DNA from 2 places in the Methylocystis sp. S23 genome. Region 1 is predicted to be linked to the other one. Evidence: predicted binding sites of a transcription regulator. Region 1 holds the regulator's gene; the other holds the start of a gene.
What was found. The regulator HrcA, encoded in region 1, represses chaperone genes, less so after heat shock. The targets are predictions, from matches to a motif close to GTTAGCACTCNCNNNNNGNGAGTGCTAAC.
Positions count from the first base shown of each region.

Region 2: groES (co-chaperone GroES) is a predicted target of HrcA. The motif match lies at 7,978-8,006, and genes of this name have one in related genera.

Region 1 covers NZ_CM134185.1:117,713-129,089, forward strand. Annotated here, with positions in the region: gene ACV7JP_RS00570 (primosomal protein N') at 1-1,390, shown strand, start outside; gene ACV7JP_RS00575 (hypothetical protein) at 1,498-1,767, shown strand; gene ACV7JP_RS00580 (hypothetical protein) at 1,979-2,482, shown strand; gene hrcA (heat-inducible transcriptional repressor HrcA) at 2,519-3,604, opposite strand; gene ACV7JP_RS00590 (outer membrane protein) at 3,728-4,507, opposite strand; gene ACV7JP_RS00595 (glycosyltransferase) at 4,683-5,915, opposite strand; gene ACV7JP_RS00600 (glycosyltransferase) at 5,912-7,177, opposite strand; gene ACV7JP_RS00605 (hypothetical protein) at 7,227-8,120, shown strand; gene ACV7JP_RS00610 (LptF/LptG family permease) at 8,225-9,382, shown strand; gene ACV7JP_RS00615 (ABC transporter ATP-binding protein) at 9,367-10,122, opposite strand; gene ACV7JP_RS00620 (ABC transporter permease) at 10,112-10,936, opposite strand; gene ACV7JP_RS00625 (NAD(P)-binding protein) at 11,163-11,377, shown strand, end outside.
Region 2 covers NZ_CM134185.1:1,838,311-1,849,687, reverse strand. Annotated here, with positions in the region: gene pap (polyphosphate:AMP phosphotransferase) at 1-1,302, shown strand, start outside; gene ACV7JP_RS09135 (hypothetical protein) at 1,524-1,865, shown strand; gene galE (UDP-glucose 4-epimerase GalE) at 2,208-3,191, opposite strand; gene galU (UTP--glucose-1-phosphate uridylyltransferase GalU) at 3,326-4,210, shown strand; gene radC (RadC family protein) at 4,607-5,785, shown strand; gene groL (chaperonin GroEL) at 5,940-7,574, opposite strand; gene groES (co-chaperone GroES) at 7,624-7,911, opposite strand; gene lspA (signal peptidase II) at 8,151-8,666, shown strand; gene ACV7JP_RS09100 (hypothetical protein) at 8,774-9,490, shown strand; gene ACV7JP_RS09095 (M16 family metallopeptidase) at 9,571-10,902, shown strand; gene ACV7JP_RS09090 (M16 family metallopeptidase) at 10,985-11,377, shown strand, end outside.

The DNA.
Region 1 (11,377 bases):
CGCGCGCATCTGGCGCGCGGCGGCGACGGGCGAGCTCTCCGTCGTCGCGGGCGCGCGTTCGGCGCTGTTCCTTCCCTTCCGCGACCTGCGTCTCATCGTCGTCGACGAGGAGCATGAAGGCGCCTATAAGCAGGATGACGGCGCCTCTTACCATGCGCGCGACATGGCGGTCCTTCGCGCGCGCATCGAAAACGCGACGATCGCGCTCGCCTCGGCGACGCCGTCGATCGAAACGCGCGTCAACGCCGAGCGCGGGCGCTATGGCCATCTGCGCCTCGACGCGCGCGCCGGCGCCCGCCCCATGCCGATCCTCGAGTCCATCGACATGCGCGTCGAAGGTCCGCAGCGCGGGCGCTGGATCGCGCCGCGTCTCGCGCTCGCCGTCGGCGAGACCATTGCGCGCGGCGAACAGGCGCTTCTCTTTCTCAATCGTCGCGGCTATGCGCCTCTGACGCTCTGCCGCGATTGCGGCCATCGCTTCCGCTGCGCGCAATGCGACGCATGGCTGGTCGAACATCGCTTTCGCCGCGCGCTCGTCTGCCATCACTGCGGACATACGGAGCGCCGCCCCGATACGTGCCCCGAATGCGGCGCGGAGGACGCGCTCGCCGCCTGCGGCCCCGGCGTCGAACGTCTCGCGGAGGAAGCGGCGACGCTCTTCCCCGATGCGCGCATTCTCGTGCTCTCCTCCGACTTTCCCGGCGGCGCGGAAAGGTTGCGCCATGAGCTCGACGAAATCGCAAAAGGCGCTTTCGACATCGTCATCGGCACGCAGCTCGTCGCCAAAGGCCATAACTTCCCCCATCTCACGCTCGTCGGCGTCGTCGACGCGGATTTAGGATTGGGCAGCGGCGATCCACGCGCGGCGGAGCGCACCTTTCAATTGCTCAATCAAGCGACCGGACGCGCCGGACGCGGGGACAGACCGGGTCGCGCGCTCCTACAGACCTTCCAGCCGGAGCACCCCGTCATCGCCGCGCTGCTCTCGGGCGACGCCGAAAAATTCTACGCGCAGGAGATCGCTCTGCGCGAACGCGCGGGACTGCCCCCCTTCGGGCGCCTCGCCGCGCTCATCGTCTCGGGCAAGGATGCGGCGGAGACGGAGGCGCATGCGCGCGCGCTGGCGCGCGCCGCGCATGAATTGCCGCCCAATCCGCGCTATCGCGTCGCCGCGCTCGGCGGCCTGCCCGAAACAGGCGAGATCATGATGCTGGGGCCGGCCGAGGCGCCGATCGCGCTCATTCGCGGCCGCTTCCGCTACCGCCTGCTCGTAAAGGCGCCGCGCAGCGCCGACGTGCAGTCGTTTCTGCGCGATCTGATCGCGGCGGGACCGAAAGAGCGCGGCGGCGTGCGCGTGCAGATTGATATCGATCCGCAGAATTTCATGTAATCCCAAGCGAAGCGGCGGATGGTTGAAGGCCGAGCCGTGCGCCACAGATAGGTCTGATCCCGAAGCGCCTCCTGGCGCTTTGCCTTCTCTGTAAGGGAGGAACATTGATGATCAGGTCAATCTTCTTCGCCGCGCTTGTCTCCTGCGCCTTCGCCGCGAGCGCGCCCTTCGCCTCCGCGACGCCCCTCGCGCCGAAGACGTCGCCCGGCCTCGACGCCGCGCAGCAGGCGCATTCCGTGCGGATCTGTGATCGCGATCGCTGCTGGTGGTCTCGCGGCCATCACTTTGGAGACGACCATTGGGGTTATGGCCGCCGCTGGCGCGGAGACCGCTGGCATCGTGATTGGGACGACGACGATCGCGACTGGGATCGTTGAAGCTTTTTTTGAAGCCCAGCGACAGAGGCTCGCGGCTCTGCCGCGGGCCTTTTTTCTTTCGCTTCTTCGCATCGTCGCGCCGCTTCCGGCAGGTTTGGAAATCCGCGTTGAAAGGGCGTACGCGCGCGACAGATACGACGGACCGAACCGCCGGCCGTCCCCCGTCGAGCCCTGTGTCGGCGGTTTTTTCCGAGCTGGAAAGGACGAGACGATGAGGAAGACGCTTCTCCTGTTGACGGCTGCGTCGGGCGCGCTCGCGGTCGCTGCGACTGCTTCACGCGCGGCCGCGCCGACGCGTCCCATTCTCGATGCTGGCGTCACGCAGGCGCATGCGGTCCGAATCTGCGACGAGGATGGAGACTGCTGGTGGTCGGACGGCCGTCATCGCGGCGGCTATTGGGACGATCGCCGCGACCGCTGGCGTCACGGCTATCGCGACGACGATTACTACGGACGCGCCCCGCGTGATCGCGACTGGGATCGCGACGATTTCCGTCGCGAGCGCGGCATGCGCGACCGCGAGCGGGGCGATCTCGATCGCGACGAGGATCGCGACCGCATGGGACGCGGCGCGGACAGAGACCGCGACCGCAGCGCGCGTGACGATAGCTGGCGCGACCGGGACAAGGATTTGCGCACGGGCGCCGATCAGGGGATGAAAGAGCGCGGCGAACAGTCCGGCGCGCAGACCAATTCGGAGAGCGGGAAGAATTGACATGCAACGAAGCGAGCCGCTACGCGGCGGCTCGCTTCACGCGCCGCCGACGACGCGGGCGACGACCTTGGCCGTGTAATCAACCATGGGCACGATCCGCGCATAGTTCAGCCGCGTCGGGCCGATCACGCCCAGCGCGCCGATGATGCGGCGCTCGCTGTCGCGCAAAGGCGCGGCGATCATCGAGGAGCCGGAGAGCGAGAAGAGCTTGTTCTCCGAGCCGATGAAGATGCGCACGCCCTCGCCCTGCTCCGCGCGTTCGAGAAGATCGATCACTTCCGTCTTGGTTTCGAGATCGGCGAAGAGGAGCCGCACGCGCTCGAGATCGACCGCCGCCGTAAGATCTTCGAGCAGATGCGCCTGCCCGCGCACGATGAGCTGGCGGCTTTCGCTCGACGCGCCCGCCCAGCTCGCATAGCCCGCCTCGACAAGTCGCGCGGTCAATTCGTTGAGCTCGATTTGCGCGGCGCGGCGCGACGCTTCGATGCCCTCGCGCGCCTCGGCGAGCGTTCGTCCCGTTATCCGCGCGTTGAGATAGTTCGCCGCCTCGATCAGCGCCGAGGCGGGCAGATCGCGCGTGACGCGAATGACGCGGTTCTCGACCGTGCCGTCGTCGGCGACGAGAATGGCGAGCGCCCGCTCGGGCTCCAGCCGCACGAAGTCGATCTGCTTGAGCCGCACATTCTCCTTGGACGCCACGACGACGCCGGCCACGCGGGTGAGGCCGGAAAGCAGGCTCGTCGCCTCGGCGAGCACGCCCTCCAGATCATGGTCCTTGGAGGCGGCTTCGACCTCCGCCGCGATACGGGCGCGCTCCGCCTCCTCTATGTCGCCGATCTGCAGCAGCGAATCGACGAAAAAGCGCAAGCCGAGCTCGGTCGGCAGACGGCCGGCGCTCGTATGCGGGGAATAGATGAGGCCAAGCTCCTCGAGATCCTGCATCACATTGCGCACCGAGGCGGGCGACAGCGTCATGGGCAGGATGCGAGATAATTGGCGCGAGCCGACCGGCTCGCCGGTCGTCAGATAGCTGTCGACGAGCAGGCGGAAGATTTCCCGGGAGCGCTCGGTCAACACTGAGAGGTTGGATGCCGGCGGGAGGATCGGCGACGGTCGGATCATGGGCGGGAGAATAACGCATCGGCGCGCCGCGTCGAGGCCGGGGCCGCGCGCGGGAAAAGCCCGCCAAACAAAAAGCCCGGCCGCATGGGCCGGGCTCCTGACCGGAAGAGTTCCCAGCCGTCTTTAGAGACCGAGATTCGCGATGCCGAGCAGCGCGCCGATGCTCTTGAACTGGTAGTTGACGCCGACGCGCGCCATATGCGTGTCGAAGCCGTTGCCCTGGAAGGTGCGATAGGCCGCCGGGAAAGCGAGGCCATTGCCGTTCGTGCCCTGCAGGCTCGAATAGAGATATTCGGCCTTGACCGAGATATTGTCGAGCGCCGCATATTCGAGGCCGCCGCCGACCGTCCAGCCGGCCTGCCACTTCGAGGCCGAGGTGGGGAACAGGAAGCCGCCGACATTCTCGACGCCGCCCGTGAACAACTGGCCATAGGCGAGACCGCCCGTGACGTAAGGCAGGAAGCGGCCGAAGGCGTAGCCGATGCGGGCGCGCTCCGTGCCGAACCAGCGCAGGCGGCTGCGCAGGCCCGCGCCGCCCCAGCCGCCGTTATTGTTGCTGCTCACGTCGGCATAGCTGAAGTCCGATTCATAGCCAAGCACGATGTTGTTCGGCATCTGCCAGAGGGCGCCGCTCTGGACGCCGACCAGGAAGCCGCTGGTGCCGTGCGACGATTCGGCGTGATTCCAGGCGAAGGCCGGCGCGAAGGAATAGACGCTCGAAATATAGTTCGCCGAGCCGCCGCCATAGCCGCCGCTGATGCCGAAATGATAGCCCGACCAGCTGAAAGGAGCCGGGGCGGGCGGCGGCGGGGGCGCCTTGTAGCTGGGCAGATCGGCGGCCGCAGCCGCGCCCATCGCCACTATCGACGCCAGCGCGCCGAAAACCGTAGCCTTGAACGTCATAATGGTGCTCTCCAATTACAAGGCCGCCCGGTCGTCGGAGCAGCAGGATGATGAAGAAAGTAACATCCGGAGATGGACGAAGAAATTATCGCCTGCCCCGCCCGGTCGAATTTACCGGCGGCGTTGCGCCCGCGTCACACTGATGCGTAATTCTCTGTTTCCAATTGAGAAGCATTTAAGGATGCGGACTTAGCAGGGGCTCGGCCAGCGCGGCCAAGTTTCGCCGATAGGCCGCGAGCGAGAAGCGCGACTCATAATAGGACGAGGCGGGGCTCGCGGCCCGACGCGAATCACCCGGCGCAAGCTTCTCGGCAGCGGCGCCAAGCGTCCTTGCGAAGTCGTCCGCCGTCTCGACCACAGTCACACCGGCAAGGCTGAAGGCGTCGCCATCCATTCCGCGAAGCGCCTGCGGGGTCGCGATGATCGGCAGGCCGCTCGACATGGCCTCCACGGTCTTGATGGAGAGGCCCGTGCCGCCGATCGTCGGAAGCAGGACCAGCCGGGCGTTGGCGTAGATCGCGCCCGGATCGTCGACGCGGCCGAGGAACCAGGCCTTGTAGGCTTCATATTGCTCCGGCGCGCGGGCGCGGACTCCGGCGTCGACATTGCCCGCGATCTTCACCGTCACGCCGGGCGTCTTGGGCGCGACCTCGCGCAGGAACCAGATCACGCTCTCGACATTCGCCGTATTGTTGCTGGAGACGATGACGATGTCCGGCCCGCCGGGCCCGGCCGGCGCCGGAGGCGTCGGAGGATAGAGCAGCGCATGGCGCTTTTCCGGCAGCAGCGCGCGGAAATCGTCGGCCTCCTGCGCGTTGAGATGCAAGAGTAGATCCGCGCCGCGCATCGCCGCCAGCTCTTGCGCCAGCATCGCTTCGTAAGTGACGCGCGGCGAAAGCCAGGGCATGCGCTCATTGATCAGCGCGAACTGGCGCGCCTGCAGATCATGCGTGTCGAGCATGACCGGCGCACGGCCTTTCGCGAGACGCCGCGCGACGGGCATCAGGAAGAAATGGTTGCAATGGACGAGGTCGAACTCCCGCGCCGCGACCTCCGGCGATAGCCTGGCCCGCTCGGCCATGCCGAGACGGATCGACGCCTGATCGCCATGGATATAAGGCCAGAGCGTCCGCGTCAGAAAGCGCGGACCCAGCATGGCGTGGAAGGGCGCGCCGCCATGATAGCGCGGACCGGCGTCGAGCTCAGGCGTCGCCTGCGCGAAAGATTTCCAGATCCAGCGGCGGCCCGGAACGAAGCCCGGATCGGAGCTGATCGCGATGGGCGAAACCTCCGCTTCCATCGCACGGTAGGCCTCGATCTGGCCAAGCACCACCCTATAGGTGCCGCACGAGTGCCAGGCCGGATGCACGAGCGCGACGCGCCGGCCGGCGAGACCCGCCCCGCTCATGCGGAAAGCGTCTCCAAAGCCCCCGCCAGCGCCCGCGCATAGGCGTCGAGGCTGAAAGCCCGATCATACAGCATGCGCGTGTCGCTCGCCGCCGCCGGCGTGTCGCCGCGGTCGGCTCGGGCCTGGGCCTTGCGCCAGAACCGGGCGAATTCGGCCGCGTCATGCGCCACGGAGACGTTGGAAAGCGTCGAGGGGTCGATCTGCATGCCGCGGAAGGCGCGCGGCGTCGCGATGATCGGCGCGCCGCAGGCGAGCGCCTCCACGGCCTTGATCGAGAGCCCATGGCCCTCCACGGTCGGCAGCAGCACGCAGCCCGCCCGTTTGTAGACCAGGGCGATATTGTCCACCCGACCCATGAAGAGATGGGCGTTCGCCTCGTAGAACTCGGCGTCGCGCTTCTTCACGCCCGCGTCAATATTGCCGTAGATCGAGACCTTGGCGCCGCCGGCCTTCGGCGCGACCTCGTCGAGGAACCAGCGCAGACTCTTGTAATTGGCGTAATTGTCGCTCGCGACGATGACGATCTGCGTCCCCGCGGCGCGCGGCACGTCCGGCACGGCGGGATAGATCAGCGCATGCCGGGCCTCGGGCAGGAGATCGCGGAAGTCGCGATATTCCTCCGCGTTGAGATGCGAGCAGAGATCGGCGCGCCGCATCCAGTCGAGCTCCACCTTCAGCATGTCCGAATAATCGGCGTAAGGCGGGATGAAAAAGCCGCCCTGATTGCGCAGCGCGAATTGCCGCGCCTGAATGTCCTGCGTCTCCAGAATGACGGGAATGCGCTTGCCCTGCTTCAACCGTTCGACGAAGGGCAGCGTGAAGAAATGATTCGCATGGATGAGGTCGATCGACTCCGCGTCGATCTCCTGGGGCAGCGGCGCCCGCCTGGCGATCTCGATCAGCCACGAGGCCTGATCGCCATGGACGAGCCGCCAATAGCCCCTGGCTAGAAAGGCCGGCGACAGCAAGGACGCGGTCGGCGCGCCGGAATAATAGCAGCGGTTGGCGCCGATATTCCCGGCCGCGTTCAGATAGGCGTCCCAGCGCGCTCCCTCCGGCGCCGCCGGGCCGAGCGCGTCCATCATGGCGACGGAGAGGACGCGCGCCCCGAGCGCCCGATAAGCGGCGATCTGACTGACATTCACCTGATAGCTGCCGCAGCTATGCCAGGCGGCGTGGACGACGGCGACGGTTTTCCCAGCCAGCGGCTTGCCCACAGGCGGCGGCGCGGCGCTCGCCTGCGCCTGCGAAAACTCGTCCAAGAGACCGCCCCCTTGCTTTTGCCCGAATTTTATCAGTACACCCCCGTATATGAGCCTTCGTCTCCCGAATCCACCCCTTCGCGCGCCCGAGTCCGAGACCGGCGCTCCCGCCCCGGCCAAGCGCTACGGCGTCGCGATCGTCGGCAACGACAAGATCATCGACTGGCTGCTGCCCTTCCTCGAAAGCTACCGCGACACCAATTCGTCGCTGCCGATCTATCTCATCCCCTATGACGACAATGTGGAGATGACGAAACGGGCGGCCGACATTTACGGGGCGACCTATGTGGCCGAGGAGCCGGTCGAGATCGACAAGCTCTCTCATGAGCTCTATCCGGGGATCTTCAACAACAACCGCCGCCGCCTGCGCAAGCTCCAGGCGCTCGCTCTGCCGCTCGACGAAGTCGCCTATGTCGACGTCGACGTCATTCTCTTCCGCGACTTCACGCCGCTCTTCGGGAAGCTGGAGGCCGGCAGGACGGAATTCGTCGTCGCCTCGCCGAGCTTCGAATATGTCTACAATGACAGGCGCGGCAAATATCCCTTTCTGAAGGACGTGCTGCTCTTCAACGACGGCTTCTGGGTCACGTCCAGCAAATTCCTGAAGCTCTCCGACTTCATCGAGACGATGAAGGCCGACGCCGAGATTTTCCACGACGTGCGCAAGCGCGGGCAGCTCTTCGCGCAGCCGCTCGTCAATTTCGTGACCCACCGCAAGGGCTTGAAGATCGAGCTCTTGCCCAATGTCGTGCCGGGCTCCTCGCATGAGAGCTTCTACAAGGCGCCGGGCGTGACCTTCCGGGACGGCAAGCCCGTCGACGTCGACGGCAAGGAGATCTATTTCGCCCATTGGGCCGGCGCGGTCGCCCTGCCCTCGCGCGGCGTCTTCGACCCCGCCTGGACGGAATATTCCAAGGCCGCCTGGGCGCGGTTCAAGAAGTGATGCGCTTTAACCCGTCATTGCGAGCGCAGCGAAGCAATCCAGGGGCCGTGATGCGGCTCTGGATTGCTTCGCTGCGCTCGCAATGACGGCGAGGAGCGCCCGGCATGCCCCGGCTTCTCTTCAGCTACCTCTTCAAGCGCGTGGGCTTCAACGTCCTCGTCGTGCAGCTTGCGCTGTCGGTTCCGGTCGTCCTGTCCTATCTGCTCTATCAATTGCCGCCGGCCGCCGTGCGCGGCGGGCTCGTCATTCCCGCGCTGGTCGGCGTCACGCCGACCGTCGCCTATGTAACGCTGCCCATGGCCGTCGGCGTCGCCACGGCGCTCGAATTCTCGCGCATGGCGAGCGAGGGCATGATCGCCGTGCTCTATGCGCTGCGGCTTTCCGCCTGGTCGATCTGCCGCCCGGCGCTGTCGCTCGCCGCCGGCGTCGTCCTGCTCGGCTACATCCTCGCGAATTTCATCGCGCCGCATTACACAAGCAACATGCAGGACGTTCTCAACGTCATCCGCAATTCGCTCAATCACCGCATGCTCGACGCGGCGCATTTCTACACCTTCTCGAACGGCGTGAAGACGCTCTATATCGAGCGCTGGATCACGCCGGACATCGCCGCCAATCTCTTCGTGCGGCAGATTTCCATCGAGAAGATGCAAGAAGAGACGATTACGGCGGCGCGCGCGGAGTTCCGCCGCAACGAGTCGGGCGTGATCGTCGCGCTCTCCAATGGCAGCATCCAGACGCGCTCGATCACGAGCAATGAGGTGCGCATCGCCAATTTCGACGAATACGCCATGGCGCTTCCGATGCAAGGCAGCGGCTCCCTGCCCGACCGCGGCTGGAAAGGCGTCTATGAGCTCTCGGCGGGCGCCTTCCTGTCGAGCTGGGAGCTGGCGAAGCTCGACAAGCGCCAATATGGCGAGTGGATGGCGGAAGCGGCCAAACGTTTCGGCGTGCCGGCGCTCGCCATCGCCCATACGCTGCTCGCCATGGCGCTGACGCTCACTTTCGGCAACATCACCGGCCGGCGCGGCGCGGCGGGGAGCCTCACCATCATCGCCATTCCGGCCGCGCATATCGGCTTTCTCGTGGCGCTGGAATCGCTTCTGCGCATCAGCGCGTGGTTCGCGATCCTGCTCGTCGCCGCAGCCGCCGCCGAGGCGCTGCTCTCCGCTTCGCTCATCGCCAAGGTGAATTACAGCCCGAAGCCGAGGCGCTATGACTCCGCCGTCCCGACGGCGGCGGTGCCCTACCCCGCCGCCTGACTTTCCTCCGCGATCATCGCCGCCCGGTAATCGGCGATGATCGGAGCCGGCTCGCCGATTTCCTTCACGACGCCGTTCTCGAGCCACAGCACGCGGTCGCAAAGGCTCTCGAGGAAATCGAGATCGTGCGAGACCATCAGGATCGTGCCGTGATGAGCGAAATCCCGGATGTATTTCTCGCATTTGCGCTGAAAAATCTCGTCGCCCACCGACAGCGCCTCGTCGACGATCAGCACGTCGGCGTCGGCATGGGCGCAGATGGCGAAAGCGACGCGCGCAATCATGCCCATGGAATAGGTGCGCATCGGCTGCTCGAAGAAAGGACCGATATCGGCGAAGGCGGCGATGCGCTCGATGCGGGCGTCGACCTCTTTCTTCGACAGGCCGAGGATCGCCGCGCCGATGCGGGCGTTCTCCCGGCCGGTCAGCAATCCGTCGAAGCCGGAGCCGAGAGCGAGGATCGGCGCGATGCGGCCTTGCACCTCGAACCGGCCTTTCGTCGGCATGGTGATGCCGCAGAGAATCTGCAGCAGCGTCGTCTTGCCCGCGCCGTTGCGCCCGACAATGCCGACGCGCTCGCCCTTCTCGACCGTGAAGGTCATGTCGTGCAGGACCCACTTCTCCTTGTAGAATTTCTTCCACAGCCCGAAGAGGATCTGCTTCAACTGGTCGTTCTGATGCGCGTAGAGCTGGAACGCTTTTCCGATGCCGCTACAGCGGATGGCGGGCTCAGATGACATCGACGATGACCGATTTGTAGCGCATGAAGAACTGGTAGCCGCCGATGAACACGGCGTAGGAGGCGGCCACGACGAGGAGATAGCCGAAGACGTTCGGCACATGGCCGTCCAGCGCCACGGCGCGCAGCATCTCGATATAGTCGCCCACAATGTTGAGCCGCAGCCACATCGCGGTCGAGGCGGACATCTGCGCGATCTGATCGAGCCGGTAGAAGATCGGCGTGGCGAACATCAGCACCGGCACGATCGACGCCATGACATGCGCCACGTCGCGCGTGAAGGCGCCGAGCGCCATCAGGAACCAGACCACGCCGAGGATGAAGAGGAAGAACGGGACGGCGAGGAACGGCGTCAGCACGATGGTGAGCGGGATCGTCCCCGCCGTCAGCAGCCGGAAGACGATATAGACGCCGAAGGCCACGCCCGCATAGGTGAAGGCGCGGATAGTCGCGGTCCAGGCGATGGTCTCGCTCGGAAAGATCGAGCGCTTCACGAAATTCACATGCTCATGGAGCAGGACCGGCGCGCGATAGGCGAGCTCGCTGAAGAGATTGAAGACGATCAGTCCGATGAAGATGCCGCTCGCATAGTCGGCGACGCTCATGCCGGCGGAGAGTTGCGGCACGGTGATCGAGAACAGCGTCGTATAGGTGAGCAGCATGACGAGCGGCGAAAGCACCGCCCAGGCCGGGCCCAGGAAGGAGCCGCGAAAGCGCGAGATGAATTCGCGCCGCACCACGGCGCGGATGAGCTCCCGGTTGCGCCAGGCCCGCTCGAAGGGGGCGACATAGGCGGGCGGGATGGCGGCGAGCAACGGTCTGTCGTCCTTTCCGAAGCGGCGCCCGTCGGCGCGACGCCCGCATAGACCAGTTCCGGCCGGGCGCTGTCAATGGCGGGGCTTTAACGGCGGCGGAGCGATTGAGTAAAGGACGATGCTCCTCGCCCTCATGCTGAGGAGCCGCCAAAGGCGGCGTCTCAAAGCATGAGTGGCTACGCAGGAGCTGTCTCGAAGCACGAGGGCAAGCTCCAGATTTCGGGAAATGAAGGTTTCCTCGTCCTTCGAGACGCCGCCTCCGGCGGCTCCTCAGGATAAGGAAACCTTCACCCGATCGCCCTGGGTCGCGTGTAAGATCGCCGGCCAGGAGGAGACGACGATGCTGACGCGCCGGCAGGCCATCACGACTCTTGGCGTCGCCGGGGCGGCGTTGAGCCTGCCATGCGCCGCTGAGACCGACTACCGGGTTGGCCCCTGGAC
Region 2 (11,377 bases), 1.7 Mb from region 1:
TATGACTGGCTGGACGACCATCTCGTCGAGACGCTCTCCTATGGCGCGCCGACCGACGAGGAGCGGGCGCGGCCCGGCTCGTGGCGCTATTGGCGCGACATGACCGCCAAGGGGCGAATCGGCTTGGTGCTCGGCTCCTGGCACCATCGCCTGCTGCGCAACCGCGCCCTGCGCCGGCTCGGCAGGAACGCCTATGACAACGCCCTCGAGGAGATGATCCGCTCGGAGGAAATGCTGCGCCTCGAAGGCGTCCATCTCCTCAAGATCTGGCTGCAGATGGATGACGGCGAGGCGCAGCGGCGGCTGGAGAGGCTGCGCGAGTCCAATGGCGCGCTGCGCCGCCCGGCGGTTATCGAATGGGCCGAGCTCGACGGCCCCAAGGCGCGCGCGCGCCTCGTCGACGCCGCATTGGAAATGATCGAAAAGACCTCCGCCGGCGACGCGCCCTGGGCGGTCGTGCCCGCCGCCGATCCCTATTATCGCGACGCCGCCGTGGGCGGCCTGCTGCTGCGGACGCTCCAGCGCGCCGCCGCCGGCGTCGGGCCGCCGCCGCCGCGCGCGAGCGCCGCCGCCGCGCCGGCCCCGGACCTGCCCCGGCCGAGCCTCGCCTCGGCGCTCGATCTCACGAAGAAGCACGATCCGGAGACCTATAGCCAGGAGCTGCGCGCGCTGCAGCGGCGCCTCACCGAGGCGACCACCGCCAAGAGCTTCAAGGACCAGGGGCTCGTTCTCGTCTTCGAAGGCAATGACGCCGCCGGCAAGGGCGGCGTCATCCGCCGCGTGCGGGAGGCGCTCGATCCGCGGCGGTTCCGGGTCCATGGCGTCGCGGCGCCGACGGACGAGGAGCGGGCGCGGCCTTATCTGTGGCGCTTCTGGCGCAATATCCCCCGCCGCGGCGACGTCGCGATCTTCGACCGAAGCTGGTATGGCCGCGTGCTGGTGGAGCGCGTCGAAGGCTTCGCCGCGCCCGAGGACTGGATGCGCGCTTATCAGGAGATCAACGATTTCGAGCGGCAGCTCGGCGAGACCGGCTACATGGTCGTCAAATTCTGGCTGGCCATCTCGCCGGACGAGCAATTGCGCCGCTTCCAGGATCGCGAGGCGAAACCCTTCAAACGCTACAAGCTCACGCCCGATGATTGGCGCAACCGCGAGAAATGGCCCCTCTACGAGGCGGCGATGACGGAGATGGTCGACCGCACCAGCTCGCGCCTCGCGCCCTGGACGCTGGTCGAAGCCGACGACAAGAAATATGCGCGGCTCAAGACGCTGCGCGCCATCGTCGCGCGTCTGGAGGCCTGATGCGGTTCCCCGCTTGATTGCTTCGCTATGACGCTCCCGCCGTCATCGCGAGCCTTTTCTCGAAGTCGGGCGTGCCCGACTTCGCAATGCTGGCGAAGCAAACCAGAGGGTCATCGCGGCTCCTGGATTGCTTCGTCGGCTTCGCCTCCTCGCAATGACGGTGCGCGCGCAAGCCTCGCGACAGCCGGCGATCCTAGGCTCAGCGGGCGTCATGTTCCTGGATGGCCCTTCCGATCCGGAAGGAGAGACGCATTGCGAGGATCGACATGCAGGGGAAAGACGCCCTGGCGCTTCTGAGCTTTTCCGACGCCGAGTTCCTTGCCGCCGCGGGGCCGGCGGTGCTGCGCCTGAAGCTTCTCGAGGCCACCCATCTCGCGCAGAGCCGCCGCCTGCCGGAGGATTTGCGGGAAGCCGCGCGCCGCGCCGCGAGCGAATTGCGCCAGCTCATCCAGGAGCGGCCCTGCGTTTCCCTGATCGATCGCGCGGCGCAGCAGGCGGTGATCGATATCCGCCCCGCGATCGAGACGGCGCGCCATATCCGCGCCGTGGCCGGACGCGCCTGAGCGCGTCGTTGCGCGCGAAGCAATCCCGAGCGCGCTGGCGCTCAGGGCGATCGGGTGAAGGACGACAATCCTCGCCCTCATGCCGAGGAGCCGCCAAAGGCGGCGTCTCGAAGCATGAGGAGGCTCCGCAGGAGCCGTCTCGAAGCGCGAGGGGGGCGAGTCCAGATTGCGGGAATGAAGGCTTCCTCGTCCTTCGAGACGCGAGCTTCGCTCGCTCCTCAGCATGAGGAAAGCCTTCACGCGGTCGCCCTGCGCTGGCGCGCTTCGCCGCATTTTCGAAGCCGGACATATCCGACTTCGCCATACGCCTTCGCAATGACGGAGAGCGGGTGGTCGGCGACGTCACATCTGCCCGCCCAGCCGTTTTTCCCAGTCCAGCGCCTGACGCACGATCTCGTCCAGATCGTCATGCTCGGGCTTCCAGCCCAGGAGAGTCCGGGCCCGTTCGTTCGAAGCGACGATCGCCGCCGGATCGCCCGGGCGGCGCGGCACATATTCCACCTTGAAATCCACGCCGCTGATGCGCTTGACCGCCTCGATCACTTCCAGCACCGAAAAGCCCCTGGCGTAGCCGCAATTGGCGACGAGGCTCTTGCCGCCTCCGCGCAGATGGCGCAGCGCGTCGAGATGGGCGCAGGCGAGGTCCGTGACCTGGATGTAATCGCGCACGCAAGTGCCGTCCGGCGTGGGATAATCCGTGCCGAAGACCTGCATTTTCGGGCGCTTGCCCAGCGCCGTCTGCGCCGCGACCTTGATGAGATGGGTGGCGTTGGGCGTCGACTGGCCCGAACGTCCCTGCGGATCGGCGCCGGCGACGTTGAAATAACGCAGCGCCACATAGGCGAAATCATGGGCGCGCGCCGTATCCTCCAGCATCCACTCGACCATCAGCTTGGAGCGGCCATAGGGCGAGACGGGCTTCAAGGGCTCGTCCTCGGTCACCGGCAGATGGTCCGGATCGCCATAGACGGCCGCGGTCGAGGAAAAGATGAAATGCTTCACGTCGCAGCCCACCGCCGTCGCGATCAGCGTGCGGGCCTTGGACGTATTGTTGAGGTAGTAGCCGAGCGGATCGGCGACCGAATCCGGCACCACGATCTTCGCGGCGAAATGGATGATGGCGTCGATCTCATGGCGGCTGATGGTCTCGGTGACCAGGTCCTCGTCGCCATCGTCCCCGACGACGAGCGGCACGCCTTCCGGCACCGCCCAGCGGAAGCCGGTGGACAGGTCGTCGAGCACGACGGGCTTCTCGCCGGCGTCGAGCAATTCGAGAACCGCATGGCTGCCGATATAGCCGGCGCCGCCCGTCACCAAAACAGCCATCTTCGTTTCCTATCTTTCCACACGCGAAATTAACGCCGCCGACCTAAAAAAAAACAGGTTTCTCGAGGGAAGACTCCCGGTCTTTCCGCGAAACGCGGCGTTTCCCCTCACTCAACCACTCGAAGCGGACACTCATGACCAAGCGCATTCGCAAGGCCGTTTTCCCCGTCGCCGGACTCGGCACGCGTTTCCTGCCCGCCACCAAGGCGGTGCCGAAGGAAATGCTCACTGTCGTCGACCGTCCGGTCGTCCAGCATGTGGTCGACGAGGCGCGCGAGGCCGGCATCGAGCATTTCGTCTTTGTTACAGGACGCGGCAAGGGAGTCATAGAGGACCATTTCGACATGGCCTATGAACTTGAGGACACCTTGCGCCGCCGCAACAAGACCAAGGAGTATGAAGCCTTGATGGCGGACCTGCCCAAGGCGGGCGCCGCGAGCTTCACCCGCCAGCAGGCCCCGCTCGGCCTCGGCCACGCCGTCTGGTGCGCGCGCGAGATCGTCGGCGACGAGCCTTTCGCCGTGCTGCTGCCCGACATGATCACCCTGCCGGCGCCGGGCCAGACCGCGCGCTGCCTGGCGCAGGCCGTCGCGGCCTATGAAAGGCATGGCGGCAACGTCATCGCCGTCGAGGAAGTGAAGCCCGAGGAGACGCATCAATACGGCGTCGTCGCCACGGGCAAGGACTATGGCGCGACCTTCGAGATCACGGGCATGGTGGAGAAGCCCCCGCAGGGGACGGCGCCGAGCAATTACATCATCTCCGGCCGCTATATTCTGGAGCCCGAGATCTTCGACCTGCTCGAAAAGGGCGAGAAGGGCGCGGGCGGCGAGATCCAGCTCACCGACGCCATGATCCTTCTCGCCAAGGAGCGTCCTTTCCACGGCGTGCGCTTCGACGGCCGCACCTATGACACCGGCTCGAAGCTCGGCTTCCTCGCCGCCAACATCGCCTTTGGCCTCGCCCGCCCGGACATTGCCGACGGGCTGCGCGCGGAGATCGCGAAACTGATCGGCTGACGCCGTCTTATCCCTGATTTGGGCCGCGCGGCCGTGGAAAGCTTGGGCCGTTGAAACGGCCGGCGCCCGACAGAGCGCAAAAACAGTAACTTGACAATTTGCGGCGATGGCTTCTAGATCACGCTGCGATGGGCGGAAACGCGCCACCGCAGCGTGATCGATCAAATTAAGACGCGCTTCCCGCGGGAGGCCGGCTTCTCTTTTTCGCCGCGCGCGGCTCTTTCCTTTCACGCGCGCATCAGACCAAGTTCGACCCACGCCATTCTCATCCGCTCCGGCGTTACGCCGTCGAGCATTTTCCGAGGCGCCCGAATGCAGCAGCCAAAAAGCGACCAGTCGGGCCGAGCGCCATAGCGCTGCAAGCGATTGCCGCTCCAAGGGGGACGAACCGACGCCATGGCGAATTCGAAGCTTTCCCGCGAGCGGCGCCCGGCCGACCTTCTGGAGGATCCCCAAATTCGCGCTCTGGCGTTGGAGCTCGCGCTGCAGCAGTCGAAAGCGGGCTATTGGGTCTGGGATCTGGAAACGGGCAGATTGGCGTGGTCGCGGGAGGTCTATGCGATTTTCGGGATCGATCGGGTCGAATTGAATCTTGAGGATTTCCTGAAGCTCGTTCATCCCGAAGACATTCCGCGCGCGCAGGCGGCGTGGACGAAGGCGCTGGCCGACGGGTCCGCCTTGCGTTTCGATTTCAGGCGGGCGTTGCCCGACGGCGGCGTCAAATGGCTGACGAATTACGGAAAAGCGAGATTCAACGCCAAGGGGATCGCCTCCCAGTTCATCGGAACGGTGAGCGAAAGGGAGAGCGGATGCGCCGGCGACGACTGGCTGAGCGACTCGACGCCGAACGACACGGATGAGCCGCTTTTTCGTCCGATCGCCTCGGTGGATCAGCTCAAGCGATTGCAACGGGACATTGTCGCGCGTCCCGCCGACGACGTCGGCCGCGCGCGGCTCGAACAGCATCTTCTTGAGCTCCTGCTGCGCGGCGTCGCGCCGCCGGTCGAGGCGCGCAAGACGGCCCGGTCGCTCATCCAGCGATTCGGCGCGACCGCCGCGGTGCTCGAAGCGCCGGAAGACGCCCTGTCCTCGGTCGATGGCGTGAGGGCGGCGCATCTCGTCTTCCTCGACGTCGTCCGCCTCGCCATGGAATGGACCCTGCGGCCGACGCGCGAGCCGGTGCGCTTCGAAAGCGCGAGCTCGATCGTGAATTATCTTCGCATCGCGCAGGGCTACAAGACGAAGGAGATTCTGCGCGTGCTCTTCCTCGACCGGTCGCGCCATATCATTGGCGACGAGATCATGCAGGAGGGCACGGTCGACTATACGCCGGTCAATGTGCGCGAGATCATCAAGCGCGCGCTGGAGCTCTCCGCGGCGTCGCTCATCCTGGCGCATAATCATCCCTCAGGCGACCCGACGCCCTCGTCGAAGGACATATTGACGACGCTGAAGGTCGTCGAAGCGGCGAGGACTCTCGGCATCGCCGTGGACGATCACATCGTGCTGAGCAAGCACGGCCACACCAGCATGCGCGCGCTGAAGATGATTCCGGAACCAGATATTGAGAGGTGAGACGGTTTCCGCCTGATCGCTTCGCGCAATGCCCGCGGCGCCGTTGCGAGCCGAAGGCGAAGCAATCCGGACCGCGTGAGAGACGGCAAAACCCAAAAGGAAAAGCCCCGGGTTTCCCCGGGGCTCTCCAATCCTTCGTGACGACCGACGGAACTTAGAAGTCCATGCCGCCCATGCCGCCGCCCGGCATCGCCGGAGCCGCTTCCTTCTTCGGCTGCTCGGTGATCGTCGCCTCGGTGGTGATGATCAGGCCGGCGATCGACGCGGCGTCCTGAAGCGCGGTGCGCACGACCTTGGTCGGGTCGATGATGCCGAGCTTCACGAGATCGCCATATTCGCCCTTCTGGGCGTCGAAGCCGAAATTATAGTCGGTCGCCTCGAGCAGCTTGCCGACCACGACGGCGCCGTCGCCGCCGGCATTGTCGACGATCTGGCGCGCCGGGGCCTGAATGGCCTTGCGCACGATGTCGACGCCGGTCTTCTGGTCGCCATTCGCCGTGGCGACGCCCTCGAGCGCCTTGATGGCGCGCAGCAGCGCGACGCCGCCGCCGGGCGAGACGCCTTCCTCGACGGCCGCGCGGGTCGCGTTGAGGGCGTCGTCGACGCGGTCCTTCTTCTCCTTCACCTCGACCTCGGTCGCGCCGCCGACGCGGATCACCGCGACGCCGCCCGCGAGCTTGGCGAGACGCTCCTGCAGCTTCTCGCGGTCATAGTCCGAGGTCGTCTCCTCGATCTGGCCCTTGATCTGGGCGATGCGGGCCTCGATGTCCGACTTCTCGCCGGCGCCGTCGATAATGGTGGTGTTCTCCTTCTCGATGCGCACGCGCTTGGCGCGGCCGAGCATGGGGAGCGTCACGTTCTCGAGCTTGATGCCGAGATCCTCGGCGATCATCTGGCCGCCGGTGAGGATGGCGATGTCCTCGAGCATGGCCTTGCGGCGGTCGCCGAAGCCCGGCGCCTTGACGGCCGCAATCTTCAACCCGCCGCGCAGCTTGTTGACGACGAGCGTGGCGAGCGCCTCGCCCTCAATGTCCTCGGCGACGATGACGAGCGGCTTGCCGGTCTGGACGACCGCCTCGAGGATCGGCAGCAACGGCTGCAGCGTCGACAGCTTCTTCTCGTGAATGAGAAGATAGGCGTCGTCGAGCTCGGCGATCATCTTCTCGGCGTTGGTGATGAAATAGGGGGAGAGATAGCCGCGATCGAACTGCATGCCCTCGACGATGTCGGTCTCGGTCTCGAGGCTCTTGGCCTCCTCGACCGTGATCACGCCCTCATTGCCGACCTTCTGCATGGCCTTGGCGATCTCCTCGCCGATGAAGCGGTCGCCATTCGCCGAGATGGTGCCGACCTGGGCGATCTCGTCATTGGAGGTGACCTTCTTCGAATGCGCCTTGAGGTCGGCGACGATGGCCTCGACGGCGAGGTCGACGCCGCGCTTCAGATCCATCGGGTTGAGGCCGGCGGCCACGGCCTTGGCGCCTTCCCTGGCGATGGCGGCGGCGAGGACGGTCGCGGTGGTGGTGCCGTCGCCGGCCGAGTCGTTCTGCTTGGAGGCGACTTCACGGACGAGCTGGGCGCCGAGATTCTCGAACTTGTCGGAAAGCTCGATCTCCTTGGCGACGGTCACGCCGTCCTTGGTGATGCGCGGCGCGCCGAAGCTCTTCTCGATCACGACGTTGCGGCCCTTCGGGCCCAGCGTGACCTTGACGGCGTTGGCGAGAACGTCGACGCCGCGCAGAATGCGGTCGCGCGCGTCGGTGGAGAAACGGACGTCTTTGGCTGCCATTTGGGAAACTCCTGAATTCTAGGGGAAAGTCGTTGAAGGGCGGGCCGAGTTATTCGACGATGCCCAGAATGTCGCTTTCCTTCATGATCAACAGATCGTCGCCGTCGATCTTGACCTCGGTGCCCGACCATTTGCCGAACAGCACGCGGTCGCCGGCCTTCACGTCGAGCGGAACGAGCTTGCCGCTCTCGTCGCGGGCGCCGGGACCGACGGAGATCACCTTGCCCTCCTGGGGCTTTTCCTTGGCGGTGTCGGGGATGATGATGCCGCCCTTGGTCTTCTCTTCGCCTTCGATGCGCTTGACCACGATCCGGTCGTGCAGGGGACGGAACGCCATTGCAATGTCTTCCTTTTCTGCGCCACGGGCGGCTCATTCCGCCCGTCGCAAGCCATAAGCGAAATTGTTGTCACTCTCTATCGACGAGTGCCAACAGCGCAGGGGAGATATTGCGCCGCGCGGCGGATGTCAAGATTTTCCGGATCGGCTAGCTCCTTTGGAGACGGGAGGGTAAAGATGGTCCGGCGCCGCCGGGAGCGCCGCTCGACCAGACAGAGATCTCGGATTGGACCCTCGAATTGCCGCCTCTCCTCTCCTCGCCCCGCGCCCTCGGCCTCCTCGCCGCCGTCTCCGCCGCGGCCCTCGACCAGGCGCATAAGTTCTGGATGCTGAACGTCTTCGGCATAGAGGCGCGGCAGCCGATCGCGCTCGCCCCCTTCCTCGACCTCGTCCTCTCCTGGAATTACGGCGTCTCCTACTCGCTTTTCCCGGCGCATGAGGGGGCGGGACGCGCCTTGCTCCTCGCCGGCCAGAGCGTCATCGTCGCCTGTCTCTTCTGGTGGATGTGGCGCGCCTCCAGCCGGCTCGCCGCGCTCGCATTCGGCCTCGTGATCGGCGGCGCGCTCGGCAACGCCGCCGACCGGCTGACGCGCGGCGCCGTGGCGGATTTCTTCTATCTGCACACGACGCTGCCCGTCGGGCCGCTCGCCAATTACGTTTTCAACGTCGCGGACGTCGCCATCACGGCGGGGGTGGCGCTGCTGCTCTATGAGAGCGTCCTGCCGCCGCCGGCGGCCGCTCAGGACCCGGCCTGACGCCGGGCGCCACTAAATCGCCAACAAGTCGCGCGCATTGTGCGCCCTTAAGGAGCAGACGCCCGCCGGCGCGCGGCGCGTCGGCCCTGGGCCAAGGAGTTGGAAAGATGAAGCTTGCACGGTCTTCGCGCCGCGCGCTCTGCATTGTCGCCGGCGTCGCCGCAGCCTATGGCGCGCCGGCCCGGGCCGCCGACGACAAGTCGACGATCAGTTCGGTGATGGAGCTTGTCGGCTATTCGTCCGATCCTTCCGCCGAAAAGATCGACTACACCGAACGCCCCAAGCTGGTGCTGCCGCCGCGCGCGGGCGATCTGCCCTCGCCAAGGGAAAACGCGGGCCGTCCCGACGGTTGGCCGACTGACGTCGCCGCCGCGCGCCGCCGCAACACGGACCGCTACGCCAAGGTGCAGAACGCTCCGCCGGAGGAGAGGAAGCCCGGATTGCTCGAGCGCATTCGCGGCCCCAAGCCCGATTATGCGCCGGGCACGGACGACGAGCCGGGCTTTCTGCAGCGCGCGCTCAACGCCGGCGCCCGGTCCAGCGCCCCGGTCATGGACGAGCCGGCCCGCCGCATGCTGACCGAGCCGCCGTCGGGCTACCGCCGCCCGACGACCGATCTCGCCAAGGTGCGCGACTCGGATCCCAAGAAAAGCACCTCCTGGTGGAATCCGCTATCCTATGTCGGGGGCGATGGAAATGACGGCGACCCCGTGGCCCAGACGGCCGGCACGGCGCCGGTCCAGCGGCGCACGGCCAGCGGCGAGAGCGGCGGCGGCCTGCTCTCCGGGATGATGCCGAACTTTCTGAGAGGCTCGGATAAGTAGCGTTTAGCGTTTTTGGGCCTATATTGGGAGCCAGGTTTTCCCGTTTTCGAGCGGCCACGAGCCGCCAGAAAGGCCCGTTCATGTCGTCTTCCTCCGCGTCGCCGACCGTCTCGCTCACTCCGGGCGCGGCCGGCGACTCGGCGCCCGCCAGCGCCAATGTCTTCAATTTCAAGCTGGATAACGGTCTCGAGGTCGTGGTCATCCCCGACAACCGCACGCCCGTCGTGACCCATATGATCTGGTACAAGAACGGCTCCGCCGACGATCCGCTGGGCAAATCCGGCATCGCCCATTTCCTCGAACATCTGATGTTCAAGGGCACCGCGAACCATCCGCAGGGCGAGTTCTCCAATCTCGTCGCCGAGCTCGGCGGCCAGGAGAACGCCTTTACGAGCTATGACTACACGGCCTATTTCCAGCGCATCGGCAAGGAGCATCTCGGCACGCTGATGGCGTTTGAGGCCGACCGCATGCGCAATCTCGTCCTCACCGACGAGGTGGTGACGCCGGAGCGCGACGTGGTGCTGGAAGAGCGCCGCATGCGCACGGACAACGACCCCTCGTCGCAGCTCGACGAGGCGGTGCAGGCGGCGCTCTTCGCGCATCACCCCTACGGCACGCCGATCATCGGCTGGAATCACGAGATCGAAAGCCTGAATCGCGAGGATGCGCTCGCTTATTACAGCCGCTTCTACACGCCGGAGAACGCCATTCTCGTCGTCGCCGGCGACGTCGAGGCGGAGGAGGTCCTGGCGCTCGCCAAGGAGAGCTACGGCAAGATATCCGCGCGCGCCGAGCCGCCGCGCCGCAACCGCACCAAGGAGCCGCCGCACCGCGCGCACCGGCTCGTTTCGCTTTCCGACGAGAAGGTCGAGCAGCCCGCGCATGAGCGCGTCTTTCTGGTCCCCTCCTACCGCACGGCCGCGCCCGGCGAGGCCGAGGCGCTCGAGGCGCTCGCCTATATGCTGGGCGGCGGCGGCGCCAGCGCGCTCTACGAGACGCTCGTCGTGGAGGAGAAAATCGCCGTCGGCGCCGGGGCCTATTATCTCGGCTCGGCCGTCGACGACACGCGGCTCTGGGTCTATGCCACGCCCGCGCCGGGCGTGCCGCTGGAGGAGCTCGATCAAGCGGTCGACCGCGTCATCAGGCGTTTCATCGAGCATCCGATCGACGAAGGGCATCTCGCGCGCGCCAAGACCCGGCTCGTCGCGGACGCCATCTATGCGCAGGACAGCCAGGCCTCGCTCGCCCGCTGGTACGGCGAGGCGCTGGCGACGGGGCTCGCCATCGAGGACGTCGTCGCCTGGCCCGCGCGCATGGAGGCGGTGACCGCCGCCGACGTGACCGCCGCCGCCGGAAAATGGCTCGACAAGCGCCGCGCCGTCACAGGTTTTCTGTTGCCTTGCGAATAGCGAATTGCGAGTAGCGAATAGAGAGGAGCTGCTCGCATTTCACTACCCGCTATTCGCCACTCGCTATTGGCTAGGACCATCCATGACCGCCCACGCCCCCGTCGTCACCGTCGCCTCCCGCGCCGAGCATGTGCAGAAGATCGTCACGCCCGGCGGCGTCGCCGCCTGGCTCGTCGAGAGCTACGCCGTGCCGCTCGTCGCGCTGGAGTTTTCCATGCGCGGCGGCGCGGCGCAGGACCCGGCGGACAAGCCCGGCCTCGCGACCTTGCTTTCCGGCCTGCTCGACGAGGGCGCCGGTCCCTATGACGCGCGCGGCTTCCACCGCGCGGTGGACGACCTCGCCATCCATATCGGCTTCGGGGCGGATCGCGACGCGATCTCCGGCCATCTACAGACGCTCGCGAAGAACACCGACAAGGCCTTCGAGCTGCTGAAGCTCGCGCTCGTCGACGCGCGCCTCTCGGAAGCGGACGTC